4 regions of the Bacillus sp. Hm123 genome follow, and region 4 is predicted to be linked to each of the others. Evidence: riboswitches for the same ligand, from Rfam matches in the RefSeq annotation. Region 4 holds a riboswitch; each other region holds the start of a gene.

Region 1 (5,528 bases), 810 kb from region 4:
CTTCCTCTTCAAAATAACCTTTCTCTTGTGCTACATATAAAAAGCTGTGCACCGCATTCGGATACCAATCGAGCATAATGCTGACATCTTTCAGTTCTTTTTTCTCTTCATTTGAGGCCGTCTTCTTTTCTTCCTTCTCTTTTGAAGTACACGCTGTCAGCATCGCTGCTAAAACGATGCTAACCGCTATTAATAACCATTTCTTCATTCTGTTTTCCTCCATTTTAATGATCGTCTTTCAAATATTTTCACAATCGTAAACATCATAATTCCAACTGCTGATAATAGAACGATAGGCGCAAATACGGCCGCTCCGTCAAACTGAGTCATCATCCGCCGACTGAAATAACCGAGCCCCGCTTGAGCTCCTAACCATTCCCCAATGGCTGCTCCGATCACACTTAATGTAACAGCTACCTTTAATCCTGAATAAAAATGAGGCAACGCCGACGGAACGCTTAGCTTAAAGAAAATCTCTTTTTTTCCAGCCCCCATCGTTAATAATAGCTCTTTCAATTCTTTGCTACTCGAACGCAAGCCATCAAACGTGCTGACCGTAATCGGAAAAAAGGTGATTAATATCGTCACAACAACCTTGCTCCAAATGCTATACCCAAACCACAAAATAAAAATCGGAGCAAGGGCAATGACCGGAATCATTTGTGAAGAAATAATGATTGGGTAAAACGCTCTTTCAGCTACTTGACTAGCATTCATCCAAATCGCCATACTAACGCCGAATACGATCGAGATGGATAATCCAATGATAATAATCAACAAAGTAGCTGGTAAATGCTCAGTGAGTAGTGGTATTTTCAGCTCCCACAGTTTAGTGAGAATACCGGTTGGTGGCGGTAAAATAAACACCATATTCATCGAGCGAGCGATCACTTCCCAAATTATTAAAAACAACAAGATTAATAATGTCGCTGGCATATATTCCTTGCTCCACTTCACGTTGTCACCTTCTGACGTAGCTGCTCAATTAATTGATCTTTCAACTCTAGAATCGACGGAGCATTTAAATCTTGTAAATGTCGCGGTCTTGGCAAAGGTACCTTGACCTCTTTTAACTGCTGTACGGGCGTTTCGGAAAAAATAAAAATACGATCGGATAAAAACAACGCCTCATTGACATCGTGCGTAATAAACAAAACCGTCGTTTTCCGCTTTTCCCATTGTGCAAGTAACCATTCTTGCATAGACAGCCGAGTAATCGCATCAAGCGCACTAAAAGGCTCATCCAATAACAGCACATTTGATCCACTTAATACCGCTCGTAAAAAGGAAACTCTCTGCCTCATGCCTCCTGACAGCTCATTCGGGTAACGCTGTTCGACACCCTTCAATCCGAACTCTTCCAGAAGGGGAAGGACATTCGGGGAAGACTCTCCTTTAATTTCAAGCGGAAGTGCCGCATTTTCTAAAATCGTTCTCCATGGCATTAATAAATCTTGCTGTGGCATATAGCCTACTTGCCCTAATCGACTTTTATGCTCTACTCCGTTAATTAAAATTTTCCCGCTACTAGGTTGCTCTAAGCCAGTAATTAATCGAAACAGCGTACTTTTCCCTGAACCGCTCGCACCGACAATACTAATGAACTCTCGGTCGAACACTTGTACATTTAACTTCTCAAGAATCGCTTCCTTTTGATCATAAGAAAAGGTCACATCTTGAAACGTTAATACCGGTTTATTCATTCCCCGGCCACATCGCTTCTTTGTAGGCCATATCCCAGAACATGTATTCAAAACGGGTCGTATTTAAGAAAATCTCTTCTAATTTATCAAGCTCGGCTTCTGTTTTTCCTTCCGTATGTTGATCAAGAAGTTCAATACACCAAATGGCTAGCTGACCAAATTCCTCCGAGCTATACATTTGAATCCAATTACCATAAAACTCATGCTCACTAGCTCCCGGAATTTCATTTAATTCTTTTCCAATCTCCCAATAGCTCCACGCACAAGGCAATACAGCTGCTAACACTTCCGGTAATCCGCCTGTTTGACTAACAGACAGCATGTAATGATTGTAAGCAAGCGTAATCGGTGAAGGTTGTGCCTGCTCTAATTCCTCTCTTGAAATGCCAAAGCGAGCGGCATATTGACGGTGAAGCTCCATTTCCATATTGAGCGTCGAATCTAATAAAGCCGCGAATTTCCCCATCGTTTCCAAATCATTCGCTTTCACTGCCCCTAAAGCAAACACTTTCGCATAATCAATTAAATACAAATAATCTTGCACCATATAAAAACGAAACTTGTCTTTATCCAGCGTGCCATCTCCCATTCCTTTCACGAACGGATGATTATGATTTTGTCTCCAAATCGGCTGTAATTTCTGATGTAATCTTTCACTAAATTTCATTTTTCTCCACTCCTTGAATGATTAATTTCTGTATTTTTCAACTACTTTTTTGTATGTCCCCATTGGTAAATAAAACGAATCATGACCTTTGTAAATTGAATAAGTTGATCAATCGATAACTGCTCATTGACTGAGTGAGCATTTTCTAAATCACCAGGACCATAAAGAGCTGTCGGAATCCCTGCATTAGCAAGCCAGCCACCATCTGTAACAGTTGGTGATACATCTAAAATAGGCGATCGAGTGAAAACACTTTCATGTGATTGCATCAATGTATGAACAGCTGGATGATCAGGATCGACCTCAAAGGAAGGGAAAATTTCTCCTCGATCTTCAATCATCGATGTTCCTCCCCATTCAAAAATAGGTGGATTATCCCTCATCCATATATCCCCATCTGCCACTTTTCTAATATGATCTTCTACCTCTTTTGCGACTTGCTCATATGTTTCGTTCGGGTAGTAATGAACAGTAATCCATAAACGGCATTCGTCAGCAACAAAAGCGGCATGACGTCCACCTTCAATTACTGCAGGATTAATCGTATTCGTCCCTGGTAAAAAGCCCGGATAGCTTTTCATGACCGCCCAATGACGTTCTAATTCCTGTAATCCTTCAATGATCTTCATCATTTTTTCAATCGTACTAGCCGCATGTAAACGACCACCCGCATGAATCATCTTTCTTCTTGTTGCATCATGATGTGTTTGTTTACTTTTCAAAGTGATCCAGCCTGTGATCACTCCACCTTGCCCTTGAATATGTAAATCACTCGTATCTACTACGACTGCAAAATCAGCTGTATATCCACGCTTACAGCATTCTAACGTACCTGCTTCACCAACTTCCTCCCCAATGACCGATTGAAAAATCAAATCACCTGGAAGTTGAATCCCCGCTTCATGTAGCAATTGAAGTGCAAATAAAGTTCCAGCCAGGCCACCTTTCATATCAGCGGCTCCTCGACCAATAATCGCTCCATCCTTCACGATCGGCTCAAATGGGCTTGTCTCCCAAACTTCATCAGCACTTACTTCTGCTACGTCGATATGACCATTCATAATTAAGCTTTTGTAGTTCTCTCCATCTCTCCCCTTTAATGTACCAACGACATTCGGGTCATTAGGATAGACCTCCCACACATCAACCGAAAAACCTAAGTCTTTCAGCAAATTTGCGATATACTGTTGAGCCTCGCTCGTATTTCTCGCTGGCGGTGCCGGCGTTTGATAAGAAATCAATGTTTTTACAAGGGCGATCAGTTCCTCCTGTCGATCTTCCACTTGCTTCATAAGAAACGTTACCTTTTCCTCCATGTCTTTCACCTCCGAATGCAAAAAAAGCTACTTCTAGAAAAGAAGCAGCTGTAAACACGCATAGTACGCTACCAAATGGCAGGCACCTATTATTACAACACCGCTTCCCTCCGCTAGTATTACCTAGTTCAGGTTATAAGGGTTAAGGTCATCAACCTCTCTCAGCTTCAAAAGCACCCCTAGTGGTGAATCTTATTTAATTGAACTTGTCTTAGTTGTACCACAAAGGAATAGAATCTTCAATAGATTTCGAATGTTACTCTACTCATCACTTATCTTCATTCTATTCGTATATTATAGAAAAGCAATCATTTTGAATTAAGCTCGAAAGTAGGTGGCACTAATTGCTGCCACCTTACTGCTGCACTTCGCTGGCAATAGACTTTTTCCATACTTTCAACTTCACAAGACGTTTCACTAAAATAAGACCAATGATAGCACCAGATAGACTACTGACAAGGAAAGGTGGCAAGAAGAAAAAGGCGCCAACCGTCGTTCCCATAAAGATCTTGGCATAAGGTACAGCAAACAAGGAAGCCATCATCCCAGTGCCGATCACTTCACCGACAGAAGCTGTCCACATCCGGTTCGTTTTTTGGTAAAGATAGCCTGCAAGAAAGGCTCCGATCATACTTCCAGGAAACGCAAGTAATGACCCGGTCCCGAGTAAATTTCTAAGCAAGCTCGTCACAAAGGCGATGACGACAGCGGGAATGGGCCCAAGTAACACCGCTGCTATCACATTAATCGCATGCTGAACAGGGTACGCTTTCGCCACTCCAGCTGGAAACCAAATCAGTGAAGAAGCATAAGTAGCAATAGCTACAAATAAGGCCATATAAGTTAATTTGTTCACGCGATTCATTCCAATCCTCCCTTTCCAAACGAAAAAGCCGGCTCCAATCAAACCTGGACCCGGCAATAGTTAATGAAATAAATACTCATCCACTACTTCCCTACGCTGGCATCATCCAGATCAGGTTCAAAGAGTTGAAAAACATTCGTTTTTCTCTCAGCCACAATAAGGCACCTCTAGCAGTTCAAACATTTTTTCTCTATTATAAAGTAAAATTTTAAAAGATTCACGTTTTAATTTTTATTTTTCGCCTCAGCTAGTCGCTTCGCTACCTCATCCCAACAAACAACATTCCACCAATTTTCAATGTATTCTTTTCGCTTCGACTGATACTTTAAATAATAAGCATGCTCCCACACATCAAGAACGAGCAAAGGAATGACATCCCATTGACTCAAATTTTGATGTTTTTCTGCTTGAAGAATTTCCAACCGCTTCGCTTGCCGTGCCCAAACAAGAATTGCCCAGCCTGAGCCCTCAACCTTTTCAGCTGCTGCGGAAAAATGCTGTTTAAACGAAGGGAAACTGCCAAAAGAATGCTTGATTTCTCGCTCTAACTCACCTGTAGGTTGACCGCCACCTTGTGGACACATCACTTTCCAAAAAATTGAATGTAAATAATGGCCCGCTCCATTGAAAGCGACCTCTCTCTCCCAATGCTTGATCAAGGCGTAATCATTCTTTTGTCTCGCCTTCTCCATTTCCTTTTCAGCCTTATTCAGGCCATCGACATAGCTTTGATGATGAATATCATGATGGAGCCTCATCGTTGCTTCATCAATATACGGCTCTAACGCATCGTATCGATAAGGTAGTGGCGGCAGCTTATGCCCGCCGATCGGAACACGACCACCATTTCTTTCATTATTCAAGTGATAATACCATTCCTGCCATTCCCTATATAAAGTAGCCATTCTTTTTTGTAATAGCTGTTGATCGACCACTGTCTCTAACTCCTCTAGCTGTTCTTGCCATTTCATTAATCG
Region 2 (5,528 bases), 1.3 Mb from region 4:
CTATACAACTCACTAACCCAATAATACGAAGCAGTCGCATTCGTTCTACCTTGTTCCTTCGTTAAATGAAATAAGCTTTTTTCATGAGATAATCGAACGACTCCATTATGCGTAATCCCATTTTGATAAGCAGGTGTTCCTGTTAACAACACTTCATACAATGGACGAGACATGCTTGGAAGTTCTGATTGTACTTTATATCGCGCTGCCTTCCCTTTTTCAACAAGGTGATTAATATATCCCATTTGCGAGACGGCCGTATCAAATCTTAGGCCGTCAATCGTAATAAAAATCAATTTATTTTGCATGTACTAACACCTTTTCTTCCCATAATTGCGGTAATTGTTTCGTTGTTTCCTCCCAAGCTTTATCATCTTCGACTGGGCGAACATTTTTGTACATTGCATCAGGTAATAATTTTGCTTCTACCTCTTCCGAAAGTTCAGCTTTCTCACGAATCGGACGGGCATACCCTTCTGCTAAGTTCATTTGACCTTCATCGGATAAAATATATTCGCGCGCTAACATTGCGGCATGAGGATGTTTCGCATACTTGTTAATGACCGTCGCATACCCTGACATAACAGATGTTTCTTCTGGAATAATAACCTCAAAACGTTCTGGATCGATTTGATCACGATAGTTTAATGCATTAAAATCCCATACGATAGCGACTTCTACTTCACCTTTTTCTAAAGAAGCCACACTCACATCACCACCGCCGATTCTTCCTTCCTTCGCTAAATCAGCAAAATAATTTAAGCCTGGCTCAATGTTCTTTTCATCTCCACCATTCGCATAAGCAGCAGCTAATACAGAAAATTGTCCTTGATTTGCTGTTGGTACGTCACTGATTGTTACGGAATACTTGCTTTCTTTAAGCTCTTTCCATGATTTCGGAATTTCCTTTACTTTTGTTTTATCACTAATGAAGGCAATCGTTCCTGTATATCCCACGATCCAATCCCCATCATCATCCTTCGCCCATTCAGGAATCTCATCCCAATAAGAAGTTTTATACGGTATCGTCAGTTCTTTCTCTTCTGCGATCGGACCAAATGCTACGCCAACATCTCCAATATCCGCTGTGGCATTTTCCTTTTCCGATTCAAATTTCGCTAATTCCTCGGCGCTTGACATATCTGTATCCGTATGTTTCAAACCATATTTTGTGTTTAAATCTTCCCAAGTCCCTACCCAGTTTGCCCATGTGTCTGGCATTCCGACTGAATTTACTTCTCCTTCTTCTTTCGCCTTTTGTTCCACTTCTTCTACAGATAAGTCATTGTAATTCGTTTCCGATTTAGCAGCTTTCTCTGATTCACCTGAGCATCCAAACATTAAAGGAATAGATAATAGCCCAACACAAGATAATTTAAAAACCGACAAATTTACACGCATGTTGATCCTCCTGATTTTTGTTTCGTTTTGTTTTACAAATAGAATTATAGAATTCAAAAATAAAGCCAATATTAATCAAATGTAAAATCTGCTTTCTGTATTTTTAATTATTTGTAAACAAATCAAGAGGATTTTTAGCAAACAAAACCCGCATTGTTTTTTTACAACACAAAAAGGTCTAGACCATCTGTTATGATCTAGACCTTTTACGATTATATTTTCACACTAGTGACACTTTGTACCGACGAAGTTGATTGTTTAAAAAAGCTTGGTGATGTTTTATAAAGAAACACTAGAACAAGCGTTGTAATCAACATTTCTGGAATTAAGTAGGATGCATTATAAACGATTGAGTACCAAGCAACTGGCCAGTCATCTGGAGTATATTGACCGAACCAAACAACTCCAGAAATAAAATGACAGGCTAATCGTAGAAGTGTACCAAGCATCAATCCACTTATAATTCGACTGACATTCATTTCTGATGCAACGGACATCACTCCTGCTAAGCCAAGCACAGCATATGCTAATGGATAATCAAGCACTAGCTGCACAGGATGAACGATTGTACCACCTAAAACCAATCCCAATAGCCCAACAATGAGCCCTGTCAAAACTCCTGCTTTTAAACCGCGACGGAAAGCCATTAAAAAGATTGGAACCATCACAAGAGAAACGGAGCCTCCATATGCCCACAACGCTCCAAATTCAAATAGACTTAAAATCTGTGCTAACCCAGCCATGACCGCGATTTCAATCATCGTCACTAGCTTGTTTCTATCCATAAAAAAATCCCCTTTCTTTTTATCCAGGGGGTGTAAGTACCGACATTTGAGTAAGAAAAGCATCTCAAATAATGGTACATATCCGCACTTCCCTACGCTGGTATGACCCAGTTCAGGTTCAAAGAGTTGAGGAATATTCCTCTCTCAGTCAATCGACACCCCTAGTGGACTTGTATTATTTTAATATATCATATTTTTTCCTATTACAACAGTGTGATTGGTATAAATATGAACATATAACAAGAAAAACAGCCGGCGAATGATCATTCGCCGGCTGTTTTTCTTTTATTATTACTTAAATAATTCGATACTTGTTAAAATGATTGGCATAGCTACAATGTCAATTAAAAATGAACCAGCGATCGGTACGATTAAAAAGGCATTTCTAGACAGACCATATTTTGCAGTCACAGCAGACATATTCGCCATCGCATTTGGAGTCGCTCCAAGACCATGACCTAACATTCCACTGATCATCACTGCCGCATCGTAATTTTTCCCAAGTACTCGGAAAACAACAAACACGCTGAACAGCATGACGAATATAACTTGTACTGCAATAATGAGTAGCATTGGTAACGCAAGGTCTGCAATTTCCCATAGTTTAATGCTCATTAATGCCATAGCTAGGAAGATATTTAAAGAAATATCACCGATGATTTGAACAGTTGGCATGTTAATGAAATCTTCATTTACTTTGTCAATGATGAAACGAGCAATGACAGCTACAATCATCCCACCAACGTAACCAGGTAATGTTAAACCTGTTGTACTTGCAAACCATTCACTGAAATATGATCCTAGCGCCATACAGAATGTAACTAAAAACATTTGACGCATCCAAGTTTTCTCATCGCTTAGTCGAACGAGATGTTCTTTTTTCGGTTCTTCTAATTTATTTACTTTGCTGTCGTTTGATGCTAAATTGTACTTTTTCATTAAGTATCCTGCTGTTGGTCCACCAACTAATCCACCACAAACCAAACCTAATGTAGCCGCGGCTAATCCGATCGTAGTTGCCGTTGTCAGTCCGAGTTGCTCAATCGTGCCACCGTAAGCAGCCGCTCCTCCGTGACCACCTGACATGGAAACTGCTCCCGTCAAAATACCGATTAATGGGTCGATGTTCATTATTTTAGCTAAAGAAATCCCGATAGCATTTTGCATAAATGCTAATACCGTACACATTCCCCAATAAATGAGTAATAATTTCCCACCGATTTTGATTAAAGTTGTACTGGCTCCTAAACCAACTGTCGTGAAGAATGCTAACATAAACAAACTTTGCAGTGACGTATCAATTGTAATCTCAACGATGTTAAATTTATTTAAAAGAGTCACGATAATAGCAAAGAACAACCCACCAACAACCGGGGCTGGTATGCAAAATCTATCGAAAAATGAGATTTTTTTAATTAAAAAAGAACCGACCATAAATACAAATACGGCTAAAAACAAACTTGTTACTTGATTAAACTCCATATAAACACTCCTTAGTTATTCTTGCTGTAAGCGTTTGCCATAGTATAGTATACAAAATATAATGTATATATACTAATATTACATTTCGATACTGATATAGTTTTTTTCTATACATAATAAAAAGGAGTATCTCATGGACTTTCGTAAATTGCAATATTTTGTCGTAACCGCACAAGAACAGAGTATTTCAAAAGCAGCTGTTCTTCTCCATATTTCACAGCCTTCCTTGAGCCATTCGATCAAAAAACTAGAGGGAGAATTAAAATTTTTGTTGTTTGAAAGAACAGCCAAAGGCATAGAGTTAACAGAGCCGGGAAAACGTTTTTATAATCGCGCGTTAGAAATACTAGAGCATGTACACAATGTAGAAATGGAAATTGAAGAAATTCAACAAATGGGAGAAGGGAAATTATCAATCGGCTTAATTGAGTCCGTTCGAAATTGGCTTCCTAAAATGGTTGCGGACTATACGAAGCAACACCCGAAATTAAAAGTGGAATTGAAAGAGATGTTAACATTAGAGGGGATTATTCAAGCATTAAATCGTTCAGATGTTCATTTCGTTATTTCAAATCACCAAATCAAATCAGATGTAATTCACGTGCAAGAATTGTACTCGGAGCCTCTCGTTGTGGCGATGAATAGACATCATCCATTAGCTAATTACCAACGGCTGTATTTAGAGGATCTTGCTACAGAACCTTTCATTGTCAGTACACACGGGTTGCAAACGAGACAGAATTTAATTCAAATGTTTCAACGTCACAATTTATCTCTAAAAATTCAATTTGAAATCGAACGGTTTGAAATGGCTTGCCGTCTAATTGAATATAATGTTGGAATTGCCTTGCTCCCCATTAATTCAATTAAAAGCTACCGAAACGATGACATTATTTACAAACCGATTGAAGATGAGTCCATTTTCCGAACCATTAATTTAATGACCATCAAAAATCGATATCTTCCCCCTGTCGTAGAGGAGTTTATTCAGCTTTTACTAACAACAGAAAATGATAGCTTAGTGGAGCATAGTTGGATGATTGACTCCTACGTTTAATTATTTTTCAAATCAAAAAGGGCTTTCCCCCTTTTTGATTAATTCATCGACTTTTTCTATTGCTAACTAACATATTCATTACAGGTGGGCATACAATTTATTAATGAAACTTGCCTTCTATGCAAAGGTGGTGATCACCATTATCCATACGGTGAAGTCAGGTGAAACGCTAACGTCTATCTCTGAAGATTATCGGATCTCCTTATCAAAGCTGATCAAAGCTAACCCTGGAATTCAACCAAATCTCATTTATGTTGGTCAAAAGATTGTCATTCCAGGATTACCTGCTCCTGAAACAATTCCTTACAAAATTTCCGTTTCTCTATCTGCTAGAACATTGACATTAACATATCAAGGAAGAGTCGTACACGTTTATCCAGTAGGTGTCGGTAAAATGCTCACTCAAACACCGGCTGGCACTTTTGTGATTATTAATAAAGCGCCGAATCCCGGCGGTCCGTATGGTACGATGTGGATGAGTTTATCGAAAAAATCATATGGAATCCATGGGACAAATAACCCTTCCTCGATTGGAAAATATGTATCAAAAGGCTGTATTCGAATGTACAATCATGATGTCGAACAATTGGCCAGAACAGTTCCCATTGGCACCGCAGTAAACATTCATTATTAGTTTTTTACTATGAAGACGCCTGCCTCAATTGGCAGACGTCTTTTTATTTATTTTGTTACAGGCTCTTGATTGATTTCCATTAGCCAATCAAATGGATCTGGTTCTGTTCCATTTTGAATCCCCGTAATCGTTTCATATAGTTGTTTAGAAATTTCTCCTGTTTCTCCTT
Region 3 (5,528 bases), 1.3 Mb from region 4:
TCTCTTCTCATAAACTCCCTCTTTTCTTTAACCATTTTTCCTATTATAAAGCAATGGCGGGAATTTGTGAAAAAGAATCGGTGTAAATAGAATAAAAGAGAGGGGGAAAACAAAAAAGCTAGAGAGTTAACATCTCTAGCTTTTTGTCAATCGTTTGTAAGAAATTTTTACCATAAGGTGCTGTCGGAGTAGCCGCAGTTTTGGCAGACTCGAACAAAAGTTTTTCTTTCAAACTGGTGATCACAGTTTTGTTGTAGTGAAGAAAGTTCTTGTTTCAATTCTGTGAGCCTTTTTTCTAATGTCATAATTTCACTTTTTAATTTGCTCACTTGTTCAATTCTCATTGGTAAATCATAGCTCCTGTTTGACGGAATTCATCGGCTTTTTCTTTTAACCCTTTTTCCACTTCCATTTCACGAATGTTATGGGAAATTTTCATACTACAAAACTTAGGTCCGCACATCGAGCAAAAGTGAGCCGTTTTCGCTCCCTCTGCTGGAAGGGTTTCATCATGATATTCAAGTGCTCGCTCAGGATCAAGTGAAAGGTTAAATTGATCATGCCAGCGGAATTCAAACCGAGCTTTAGAAAGGGCATCGTCACGCAAGGAAGCTCGTGGATGACCTTTGGCTAGATCGGCTGCGTGGGCGGCAATTTTATAGGCAATGACTCCTTCACGCACATCTTCTTTATTCGGAAGCCCTAAATGTTCTTTCGGTGTGACGTAACAAAGCATCGCCGTTCCATAGGAAGCAATCATCGCTGCTCCGATGGCAGAGGTGATATGATCATACCCTGGTGCGATATCGGTTGTTAAAGGACCAAGCGTGTAAAAAGGAGCTTCCATGCATATATCTAATTGCTTATCCATGTTTTCTTTAATTTTATGCATCGGCACATGTCCCGGGCCTTCGATCATCACTTGTACATCATGTTTCCAAGCGATTTTCGTTAATTCTCCTAACGTTTCTAATTCAGCAAATTGTGATTCATCATTGGCGTCTGCAATCGAGCCAGGGCGCAATCCATCTCCTAGTGAAAAAGCAACATCATACGTTTTCATAATTTCACAGATTTCTTCAAAATGCGTATATAAAAAGTTTTCTTGATGGTGAGCGAGACACCATTGAGCCATAATCGAGCCTCCGCGCGAAACGATGCCTGTCATTCGTTTAGCTGTCAGCGGAATGTACGGAAGGCGAACACCGGCATGAATCGTAAAGTAATCAACGCCTTGTTCTGCTTGCTCAATTAACGTATCGCGGAACACTTCCCAAGTTAAGTCTTCGGCAACACCATTCACTTTTTCTAGCGCCTGATAGATCGGAACGGTACCAACAGGAACAGGACAATTACGAATGATCCATTCTCTTGTCGTGTGAATGTTTTTTCCGGTAGAGAGATCCATCATCGTATCGGAGCCCCAACGAATCGCCCATGTCATCTTTTCGACTTCTTCATAAATCGAAGAAGTAACGGCTGAATTCCCGATATTGGCATTAATTTTCACATGAAAGGCGCGACCGATAATCATCGGTTCACTTTCAGGGTGATTAATGTTAGCGGGAATAACCGCCCGACCTTCTGCTACTTCTTTGCGAACAAATTCGGCATCCATTCCTTCTCTTATGGCGATGAATTCCATTTCCGGTGTAATGATTCCTTGACGAGCGTAATGAAGCTGAGTCACATTTCGCCCTTTCTTTGCTTTTAGAGGTTGTCTTTTTAACCCTTGAAAAACGAGCTCCTCATTCACTGGTTTCTTTTTATACCCATTGTCTTCAGGGCGGATCGTACGACCTGTATATTCTTCTGTGTCCCCACGCTCATGTATCCATTGATGACGAACGGTTCGTAGTCCATTTTCAATATCAATGTCTACTTGATCATCCGTATAATAGCCGCTCGTATCATATACACGAAGAGGAGCGTTTGGCTCTTCATGTAAAGAGGTGATGGTAGGAGACAGTTCAATTTCGCGAAAAGGCACCTTTATATCCGCTCTAGAACCCTCTACATACACTTTTTTACTGTTTGGAAAATTACGGACTAAATTCAGTTTTTCATCTGGTCTTTGTTCTTTCATTGTTTTTTCCTCCTTTGTCAATGAAAGGACGAAACCCGATTCTACCATTGCATGAAAAAAACCGAGCCATATAAACATACGGACCCGGTTAATGATCAGTTAAGTAGCATAAAAAATACGCTAATAAACAGATATAAACTTCCCCACGCTGGTATGAACCAGATCAGGTCCTGAGGGTTAAGAAACTTCGTTGCGCTTCTCTCTCAGCCCAAGCTTGCTGGACACCCCTAGTTTGAAAAATATTCAATTCACTCTTCCACTTTATACTAATTTAGTTAGAGTGTAAACAAAAAAATCTAATTAACTGTTATAATGTTCTGTAATATTCGGAGGTGTTTTGATTGAATCCACTATTAATTGATTTTCCAACAGAAATTTTCACTGAAAGATTGCATATTCGCATGCCTTTACCGGGAGATGGGGTAGCTGTGTATAAGGCAATCCAGTCCTCGTTGAATGAACTGAAACCATGGCTTCCATTTGTTCATTATGAACAATCACTTGAGGGAGCAGAAGCGAATGTCCGAGAAGCTTATGCCAAATTTATGACGCGTGAGGATTTAAGGCTACATATTTTTCATAAAGAGACAGGAGAATTTATCGGATCTTCCGGTTTGCATCGGATGGATTGGAAAATTCGTAAATTTGAAATCGGCTATTGGTTAGATAGTAAATTTTCTGGCTATGGTTATATGACAGAAGCGGTGCAGGCGATTACTAGCTTTGCCTTTGAGCAGTTAACAGCTAACCGAGTGGAAATCAGGTGTGATCCTGATAATCAAAGGAGTCGTGCTATTGCAGAGAAATTAGGTTTTGCTCTTGAAGGCATACTAAGAAATGATCAATTATCTGCTGATGGTAGTCAAATTAGAGATACGTGTATCTATGCACGGATAACAAATGAATAAAGGTATTATTTCTTTTTAGATGCAAAATTTTTTAAGACGAAATTCTTTTTCTTACCTAAATTATTGTCGGAAAAACTCATCATTTGTTGAACGGTTTTTGCTGAAAAAATATGAATATTTCGACATAGTAGAAAGGGGGAGAGGATTTTTGGTGAACAATAAAGCGATAATGAATACGATTAATGATAGACATATAGAATGGTTTTGGGAAAACAGCTCGGATCTAGTTTGTTCAATGAATTTAAAAGGTGTTATTTTGAAGGGGAATCCTGTATTTATTAACGTGATAGGATTAGATCCAAAAGAGGAAACGATTTCAATATTTGATATTTGGAGCAGTAAATCATATAAAGAAGTAATTGAACTGATAAAACGAACGATAGAGAGTTCAAATTCTATTGTGACTACTGAAAAAACTAGGCATAAAAATGGCGCTTTGGTCATCTGTAAATGGAGCATTATGTACGATCCGCACTATATGCTGTTTTATTTAATTGGGAAAAAGGAAACTACTAGTTGTTTAGGGTGGTGTGAGGCATTTTTGTCCACTACTAATGATCCCGTCTATATTTTAAATCATGAAGGAAAAATTATAAATGTAAATGAGGCGTTTGCGAAGGTTTATGGATGGAGTTTAGATGAATTGCTAGGGACAGAACTGCCAACTATTCCTCATCATTTGAGAGGGGAACGCACAATATTCTCGGAAATACTTCAATTAGGTAGTAGGGTCCGTAATTATAAAACAATTCGTCAAAAGAAAGATGGATCTCTCATACATGCGATCATATCAGTTACACCTGTTAAGGATAGCAACGGAAAGGTTGTTGCTATTGTAGGAGTTACTAGAAATATTACTGATAAAGTTGAAGCAGCCTTATTATTAGACCGAAAAGTAAAAGAATTAAAAGAGCATGAAGTAAAATTTTTGGAAATATCCGAAAATATAAATGAAATATTTTGTGTGTTTGATTTTTCAATGAATGAAGTCGTGTACGTTAGCCCATCTTACGAGAGAATTCTCGGTCATTCTAAAGAGGCCTTTTATAAAAACTTTCACATTATTTATCAATTAGTTCATGAAGAGGATCTAGAAGCATTTAAACATTTTTTAAAATCGACGGATACCGATTCAGAAATAGAATATCGAATTTTTCATAAAAATGGTAACATCAAGTGGTTAAGGTCAAGAAAAACACCGATAAAGGATAAAAAGTATCTTCATCGTGTAGCGACAGTGACACAGGACATTTCTAGTCTAAAGGAAAAAGAGCTATTACTAAATAAACAAGATAAGTTAGGAGCGATTGGTCAATTAGCCGCTGGAATCGCCCATGAAGTGAGAAACCCTTTAACGGCTATTAAAGGGTTTGCACAATTGTGGGGACAAGAAACTCACAATAAATACAGCGAGATTATCTTATCTGAGCTTGAGCGAATTGAATCGATTATGCAAGAGTTTTTAATATTAGCTAAACCTAATCAAGAAACAAAGTTCGAAGTGCATGATATCAATCGATTAGTCAATGAAACCATCGATTTTATGCATCCGGAAGCCTTGCTTCATAAGGTTGAACTGATGACAGATATCACTCAAGAGTTGCCACTTGTCAAGTTAGAGAAAAAGCAAATAAAACAAGTAATGCTTAATTTGATTAAAAATGCGATTGATTCCATGCCAAATGGAGGGCACTTATTAGTTAAAACAAAACATTTAGGCGAAGAATATATATGTATCGAAGTAATTGATGAGGGAATCGGCATAGCTCAAGATCGCATCCCTCGACTAGGAGAACCTTTTTACTCTAATAAAGAAAAAGGGACTGGTTTGGGCCTCATGGTCAGCTTTAAAATCATTGAACACCATAAAGGGAAGATCATATTTGAGAGCGAAGAAGCAAAGGGGACGAAAGTACAAGTTCGATTACCTATTAATGTAAATTAAGCATAGCGATGAAGCAGGGTCTGCTGGATTTACTAGCAGGCTCTATTTCTGTTCAATTTTATAAAAATACATTATGTGCAAAATTCAAATTATAATATTAAAATCAAATAGCATTTAAAATAAATATACTTATAAAATTTTATTTTTTTTAAAATAACTATTGTGTAAAGATTCTAAAAAATTGTAATATAATAAGTATACATTTATTCATTGGGGAAATTTTCTAAACCAAATATTTATTCAGCAAGGAGTTATGCGAAATGTCAGAAAAAACAATTCAAGTCAACTTAAGTTCCGAAAGAAAGCCAAAACCAGAATCTAATCAATTAGAATTTGGAAAGATCTTTACTGATCACATGTTTGTGATGGATTATACAGAAGGGAAGGGATGGCATGATCCTCGTGTTGTTCCGTATCAGCCACTTACGTTAGACCCTGCTGCAATGATTTTTCACTATGGACAAACAGTTTTTGAAGGAATGAAGGCTTATTTAACAAAAGATCAACGAATTTTATTATTCCGTCCAGAAAGAAACATGCAAAGGTTAAATCACTCAAATGATCGATTATGTATTCCGAATATTGATGA
Region 4 (5,528 bases):
TCTTTGTAGATTGGTCCAATCAACATAATCTCGGTCAATCAGTGTAATATGACCAACACCAGCACGAGCAAGCATTTCTGCCAACGCCGAACCTAACGCACCTACCCCAACTAACAAAACATGTTTATTCGTAAAGGAACCTTTTTCTTGTAAAAAAAGCTCTTGTCTAGAATAACGATCATTCATGACCTTATCCCCCACCGACAAAATGAACGATTTCAATCCGATCCCCATCAGCAATTGGAGTCGTGTCTAAATCCACCTTTGAAACAATCTCCCCGTTTCGTTCAACAATGACCGCTTTGCCATCGAGAGTATATGTTTTCAGCAACATCGCAACAGTCGGTGAATCAAGGTGAAGTTCTTCTTGTTTTCCATTAATGATGACATTCATTTGAAAGTCCCCTCCTCTTTCTGTATCGCTTCACGATAGGCAATCGCTTGCTCTAGCGGATGAGCATGACCGAAGATTCCCGACATAACAGCGATACCAGCTGCTCCAACCTGCTTTAATTCCTTCACATGGCAAGGTATAACCCCCCCAATGGCGATGATAGGTGCTTTTGATAAAACCGAAGCTTCTTTTACTGCCCATAAACCAACAGGCGAAAGTGACGACTTGCACGTCGTTTCATAAATATGTCCAAGTAGGATAAAGTCAGCCCTATGCTCTGATTGTGCCGCTGCCGCTTCTGGATCATGAACGGAGCACCCTGTCATAAGAGAAGGGGCGATTTGTTTCACTGCAACGACAGGCAAGCTATTTTCTGTCAACTGTACACCCGCTATTCCTGAGGCGAGCGCCACATCTAGCCGATCATTAATGATCATCTTGTTAGCAGGCACCCCTACCTCAACAAAACTGTTCACCCATCCGAATAGCTCTTTCGCTGAGCGATGCTTTTCACGAATATGAATATAATCGACAAACGGATGAATTTTTGCGGCGATATTTGCTGCTTGCTGTTGCTCTAGTGTTCCTGTTGTTATGGCATGAAGTTGAAAAGACATCTCCATCCTCCTATACCGTTAGAATGTCCCAATCTTTACTTACTGGCTGATAGCCTAGTTGCTTCAACCTCGCTTTTACCTCTTCCACTGTACGTGCATCTGAGATTTCAAACTGGCTATTTTCTTCTTCAACGGTCGTCGCATAGCCACCAACAACGGTTGAGGAAGCGGCGGACATTTTCGTCACACCTAACTTGATTAAATGATCGCGAAATTCCGCTTCTTCTCGCGTTGATAATGTAATGCCAGCACGCGGCATAAATAAACGGAACGCAAGCATCACTTGCACTAAGTCTCGATCACTGACCTCTACTTTCGGAGCGAACCCACCTAGATTCGGGCGAATACGTGGAAAAGAAACCGCAATATCCGTTTCGAGATATTTTTTCTGTAAATATTGCGCATGGAGAGCGGTGAAATAAGACTCTTTTCTCCAATCATCCAGCCCTAATAATGCGCCGATATTGACGGAACGCATGCCTGCCTGGCATCCTCTCTCCGGGGCATCGAGGCGATATTGGTAATTTCTTTTCGGCCCTTTCACATGAAGCTGTTTGTAAATCTCTTCATTATATACTTCTTGAAAGACCGTCAGTCCGTCGATTCCTGCTTGAAATAATCGTTCGTATTCTGTCGTATCGAGCGGCTGTACTTCAATCGAAATCGAAGCGGCGTGCTCCTTCAATATTTGCGCGCCTTCGATTAAGTAATCCACGGACGAATGAATGCGTGATTCTCCTGTTAGCAAAATCACATGCTGAATGCCCATTTCTTTTAACGCTTTTGCCTCTTGATCGATTTCTAAAGCCGTTAATTTTCTTCTTGGAAAGTCATTATCAAAGCTAAAGCTACAATACGTGCATTTATTGACGCAGTAATCGGTTAAATAAAGCGGTGCAAATAGCACAATCACTTTTCCAAAATGCTGAGTTGTTAGCTGATGGGCTTTCTGAGCCATTTCCTCTAATCGATACCCAGCAACTGGTGATAATAAAGCCAATAAATCATACTGATCAAGAGTTGACTTTGATAAGGCTCGATCGACATCTACTAGTGTCATACGTTCAAATAATTGGTCGTACGGCTCATGTTTAATATCGTTATATAGATCGTAAAAACTCATGATGCCCCCCCTTTTTTAATTTAAAAATCCAGTTAACGGTGAAGAAGCATGCGCTTGTTGAGAAACAGGCCCTAATCCCGCCAAATATGCTTTTCTTCCAGCTTGGACAGCTAAGTGAAAGGCGACTGCCATATTGACCGGATCATTCGCCGTCGCAATCGCTGTATTGACTAGTACAGCATCTGCCCCCATCTCCATCGCCTCAGCCGCTTCAGACGGTCGGCCAATTCCAGCATCCACAATGATTGGCAATGTTTTCTCCTCAATCAAAATTCGAATCATTTCCTTCATCTTAATTCCTCTGTTCGAGCCAATCGGTGAACCAAGAGGCATGACAGCGGCTGCACCAGCATCGGCTAACTTTTTCGCCGTCATCAAATCTGGATTAACATAAGGAAGTACAACGAACCCTTCCTTCGCCAATATCTCTGTCGCTTTGATCGTTTCTTCATTGTCCGGCAACAAATACTTTTGATCGGAAATCACTTCGATTTTAATCCAATTGCCCATCCCTGCCGCTTGAGCTAAACGAGCGATTCTGACCGCTTCCTCCGCCGTTCTCGCACCAGAGGTATTAGGAAGCAATGTGACTCCCTTTGGAATATCATGCAAAATATTTTCTTGCCCTGCACCCAAATCCACTCTTCTTAAAGCAACCGTAACCACTTCCGTACCTGACTGCTCAAAGGCTTGTCTCATCACCGCGTGATCAGCAAATTTACCTGTGCCTGTAAACAATCGATTCGTTAACTTCTTTCCACCAATAAACAATTCATCCATGTTCTTCTCTCCCTTTTTGAATTAAAAGCAAAAGACGAGCTGGCTGAAAGGTTGCTCTTTAACCTTTTGGACAGATTGGCTTTTGACCTCGAGCCGATAACGCCTGTAGCTAGACACTATTAAAAGCGAAAGGCGCGGGGCAAAGCTTAGCTTTTTCCTCAAAAAAAGAGCCTGCCACAACGGCAGGCTCAGTTTCTACGCATACAAAAAATAAGCATAAAAAAGTAAGCTTCCCTCCGTTGGTATTAACCAAATCAGGTTCAAGAGTTGGATTCAATCCTCTCAGCCATAACGGCACCCCTAGCTTTCATTTGTAATATTCAATTATTAATAGTATAACGCTCATAGTGGCTTTTGTTAAGAGCCTTTTTGCACATCAGCTACCATGTAACGATCAATTGATTTAATGCCCTAAAACCAATTAACCTTCTCCATTGCAGTTGTTCTGTCTCTAATTGAAGGTTTTCAAATCGTTGGATGAGCGGCTGAATCGCCATTTGTGCTTCTAATTTCGCTAACATTGCACCGATACAGAAGTGCGAGCCATTTCCGAATGCAAGGTGAGGATTAGGGTTGCGAGTAATATCTAATGCATTAGGATTCGTGAATGTTCTCGGATCACGATTCGCCGCTCCGATTAAAACGTATACTTGCTCGCCTTTTTTAATGCAAACATTATATATGTTGATGTCTTCCACAGCCACCCGAGCGACCATTTGTGTCGGGCTTTCATAACGCAGAAATTCTTCAACAGCGGATGTAATGAGCGATGGATGTTTCTTTAACAGCAGGAGCTGCTCACGATTTTGTAGTAAAGCTAGAACGGAATTACTAATGAGATTGACGGTTGTCTCATGCCCAGCAATGACGAGTAAAATACAAGCAGAAAGTATCTCTTCATCTGACAATTTATGATCCTGTTCTGCCTCTAGCAACTGACTAATTAAGTCCTTCCGAGGCATTTCTCTTCTTGCTTGAATAAGAATATTAAAGTAATCGATCAAGCTCTTCATCGTCTCATTTCCGTGAACTAACGTCTTTCTTGAGCGTGTAAAGTCAATCGATTCAATTAAACGAATCGCCCAACCTCTAAATTGATCGCGTTCTTCTTTAGGTATCCCGATGATTTTGGCAATAATCAAACTAGCTAACGGAAACGCAAAATCCGTAATGATATCCATTCGCTTTTGATCCTGCACCTCATCTAGTAAGTCATGAGTTGTTTGTTCTATGTAAGGACATAAATCAGTCAGTGCAGTCGGCGTGAAAAATTGGCTGATTAACAAGCGTAACCGCCGATGATCTTGATTATTTTTAAAAAGCATCATATCGTTTTGAACGTTTTTTAGCTGTTCAAATTTTTTCGTTGTTTGAGGCAACGGAATTCGATTTTCAAAGCGACCTTCTTTCAATATCGTTATCGCCTCTTCATATCCAGTCACATACCACCCTGGTTGTTTAAGAGCCACTCCTTTCATTATAGGGCTCTGTGATCGTAGCTCATTATAAATGGGGTATGGATTTTCTATTGACTGAGGCAAAGCTAAAATTGCGGGTGAAACGAGTACATCATTTGCCATATTTGACCCTCCAATTGATTAAATGACGCATAACTCTTTTCCAATGAGATGAAATGTTTGTAACAAAGTTTGGATATCTTCATCTGTATGATCCGCAGTGACGGTTAGGCGAATGCGACTTTCTCCTGCCGGTACAGTGGGCGGGCGAATAGCAGGTGCGTAAATGCCGCTTTCTGTTAATTTTTTCGCAAAAGCAAGAGCCACATCATTTTCTCCAATAATAATTGGAATGATGGGTGTGTCGCCTCCTTTTACGATAAAGCCCATTTCTTCTAAACTTGTTTTGATTTCTATTATTTTCGCAAATAATTGTTGTCGCTTTGTACGCCCCTGTTCGATCAGCTCAAATGCAGCATAAGAAGCTGCACAAATAGCCGGAGGAATCGACGTTTGAAAAATAAAAGTACGCGCATGATTGAGCAAAAAATCGATCAACACCTTTGAGCCAGCAACAAAGCCACCTTCTGTCCCCACCGCTTTACTTAACGTACCGATCATGACATCTGGCTGCACATTAAAAAATTCACTCGTCCCTTGCCCTTTTTCACCTAGCACACCTGTGCCGTGAGCATCATCGACAATCACAAAAGCTTGATATTGTTTCGCTAAAGACATAATTTGATCCATCGGCGCAATCGTACCATCCATACTGAACACACCATCCGTCACGATAAAGCGTCTTTCGTATACTTGAGTTTCTTGTAGCCGCTGTTCGAGATGCGGCATATTGATATGGTCATAAACGACTGTGTCGGCTTTTGATAATCGGCAACCATCAATAATGCTGGCATGATTGAATTGGTCGCTAAGAATCACATCTCCTTTTTCAGGCAAGGAAGAAAGCACGCCGATATTCGCTAAATAGCCGTTTGAAAATAAAAGCGCCGCTTCTGTCTGCCTAAAGTCGGCAATCCGTTCTTCTAGTTTTTGATGCCACTCCGTATGACCTGTCGTTAACCGGGAACCACTACTACCTACTCCAAATTCATGTAAAATTGTTTCCGCAGCATACACTAAACATCGTTCATTAGCTA

The links. Region 4 has a riboswitch for thiamine pyrophosphate ahead of ACSVDJ_RS01775 (thiazole synthase). Riboswitches for the same ligand answer to the same signal wherever they lie in the genome.
Region 1: another riboswitch for thiamine pyrophosphate. It lies ahead of ACSVDJ_RS05865 (acetylornithine deacetylase); the one in region 4 lies ahead of ACSVDJ_RS01775 (thiazole synthase).
Region 2: another riboswitch for thiamine pyrophosphate. It lies ahead of thiT (energy-coupled thiamine transporter ThiT); the one in region 4 lies ahead of ACSVDJ_RS01775 (thiazole synthase).
Region 3: another riboswitch for thiamine pyrophosphate. It lies ahead of thiC (phosphomethylpyrimidine synthase ThiC); the one in region 4 lies ahead of ACSVDJ_RS01775 (thiazole synthase).

Annotation. Positions count from the first base shown of each region.
Region 1 is NZ_CM200277.1:1,113,665-1,119,192, reverse strand. It holds gene ACSVDJ_RS05885 (ABC transporter substrate-binding protein) at 1-208, opposite strand, end outside; gene ACSVDJ_RS05880 (ABC transporter permease) at 205-936, opposite strand; gene ACSVDJ_RS05875 (ABC transporter ATP-binding protein) at 954-1,703, opposite strand; gene tenA (thiaminase II) at 1,696-2,370, opposite strand; gene ACSVDJ_RS05865 (acetylornithine deacetylase) at 2,412-3,686, opposite strand; TPP riboswitch at 3,775-3,877, opposite strand; gene thiW (energy coupling factor transporter S component ThiW) at 4,042-4,551, opposite strand; TPP riboswitch at 4,623-4,730, opposite strand; gene ACSVDJ_RS05855 (superoxide dismutase) at 4,776-5,528, opposite strand, start outside.
Region 2 is NZ_CM200277.1:1,597,430-1,602,957, reverse strand. It holds gene ACSVDJ_RS08200 (alkaline phosphatase family protein) at 1-308, opposite strand, end outside; gene ACSVDJ_RS08195 (ABC transporter substrate-binding protein) at 298-1,401, opposite strand; gene thiT (energy-coupled thiamine transporter ThiT) at 1,614-2,186, opposite strand; TPP riboswitch at 2,259-2,359, opposite strand; gene gltS (sodium/glutamate symporter) at 2,478-3,668, opposite strand; gene ACSVDJ_RS08180 (LysR family transcriptional regulator) at 3,802-4,725, shown strand; gene ACSVDJ_RS08175 (L,D-transpeptidase family protein) at 4,865-5,359, shown strand; gene ACSVDJ_RS08170 (branched-chain amino acid aminotransferase) at 5,407-5,528, opposite strand, start outside.
Region 3 is NZ_CM200277.1:1,591,261-1,596,788, forward strand. It holds gene ACSVDJ_RS08145 (NUDIX hydrolase) at 1-11, opposite strand, end outside; gene ACSVDJ_RS08150 (serine protease) at 168-344, opposite strand; gene thiC (phosphomethylpyrimidine synthase ThiC) at 341-2,086, opposite strand; TPP riboswitch at 2,210-2,325, opposite strand; gene ACSVDJ_RS08160 (GNAT family N-acetyltransferase) at 2,428-2,994, shown strand; gene ACSVDJ_RS08165 (PAS domain S-box protein) at 3,014-4,939, shown strand; gene ACSVDJ_RS08170 (branched-chain amino acid aminotransferase) at 5,200-5,528, shown strand, end outside.
Region 4 is NZ_CM200277.1:303,783-309,310, reverse strand. It holds gene ACSVDJ_RS01795 (ThiF family adenylyltransferase) at 1-186, opposite strand, end outside; gene thiS (sulfur carrier protein ThiS) at 191-394, opposite strand; gene ACSVDJ_RS01785 (thiamine phosphate synthase) at 391-1,011, opposite strand; gene thiH (2-iminoacetate synthase ThiH) at 1,022-2,134, opposite strand; gene ACSVDJ_RS01775 (thiazole synthase) at 2,150-2,914, opposite strand; TPP riboswitch at 3,129-3,226, opposite strand; gene ACSVDJ_RS01770 (cytochrome P450) at 3,295-4,494, opposite strand; gene bioF (8-amino-7-oxononanoate synthase) at 4,513-5,528, opposite strand, start outside.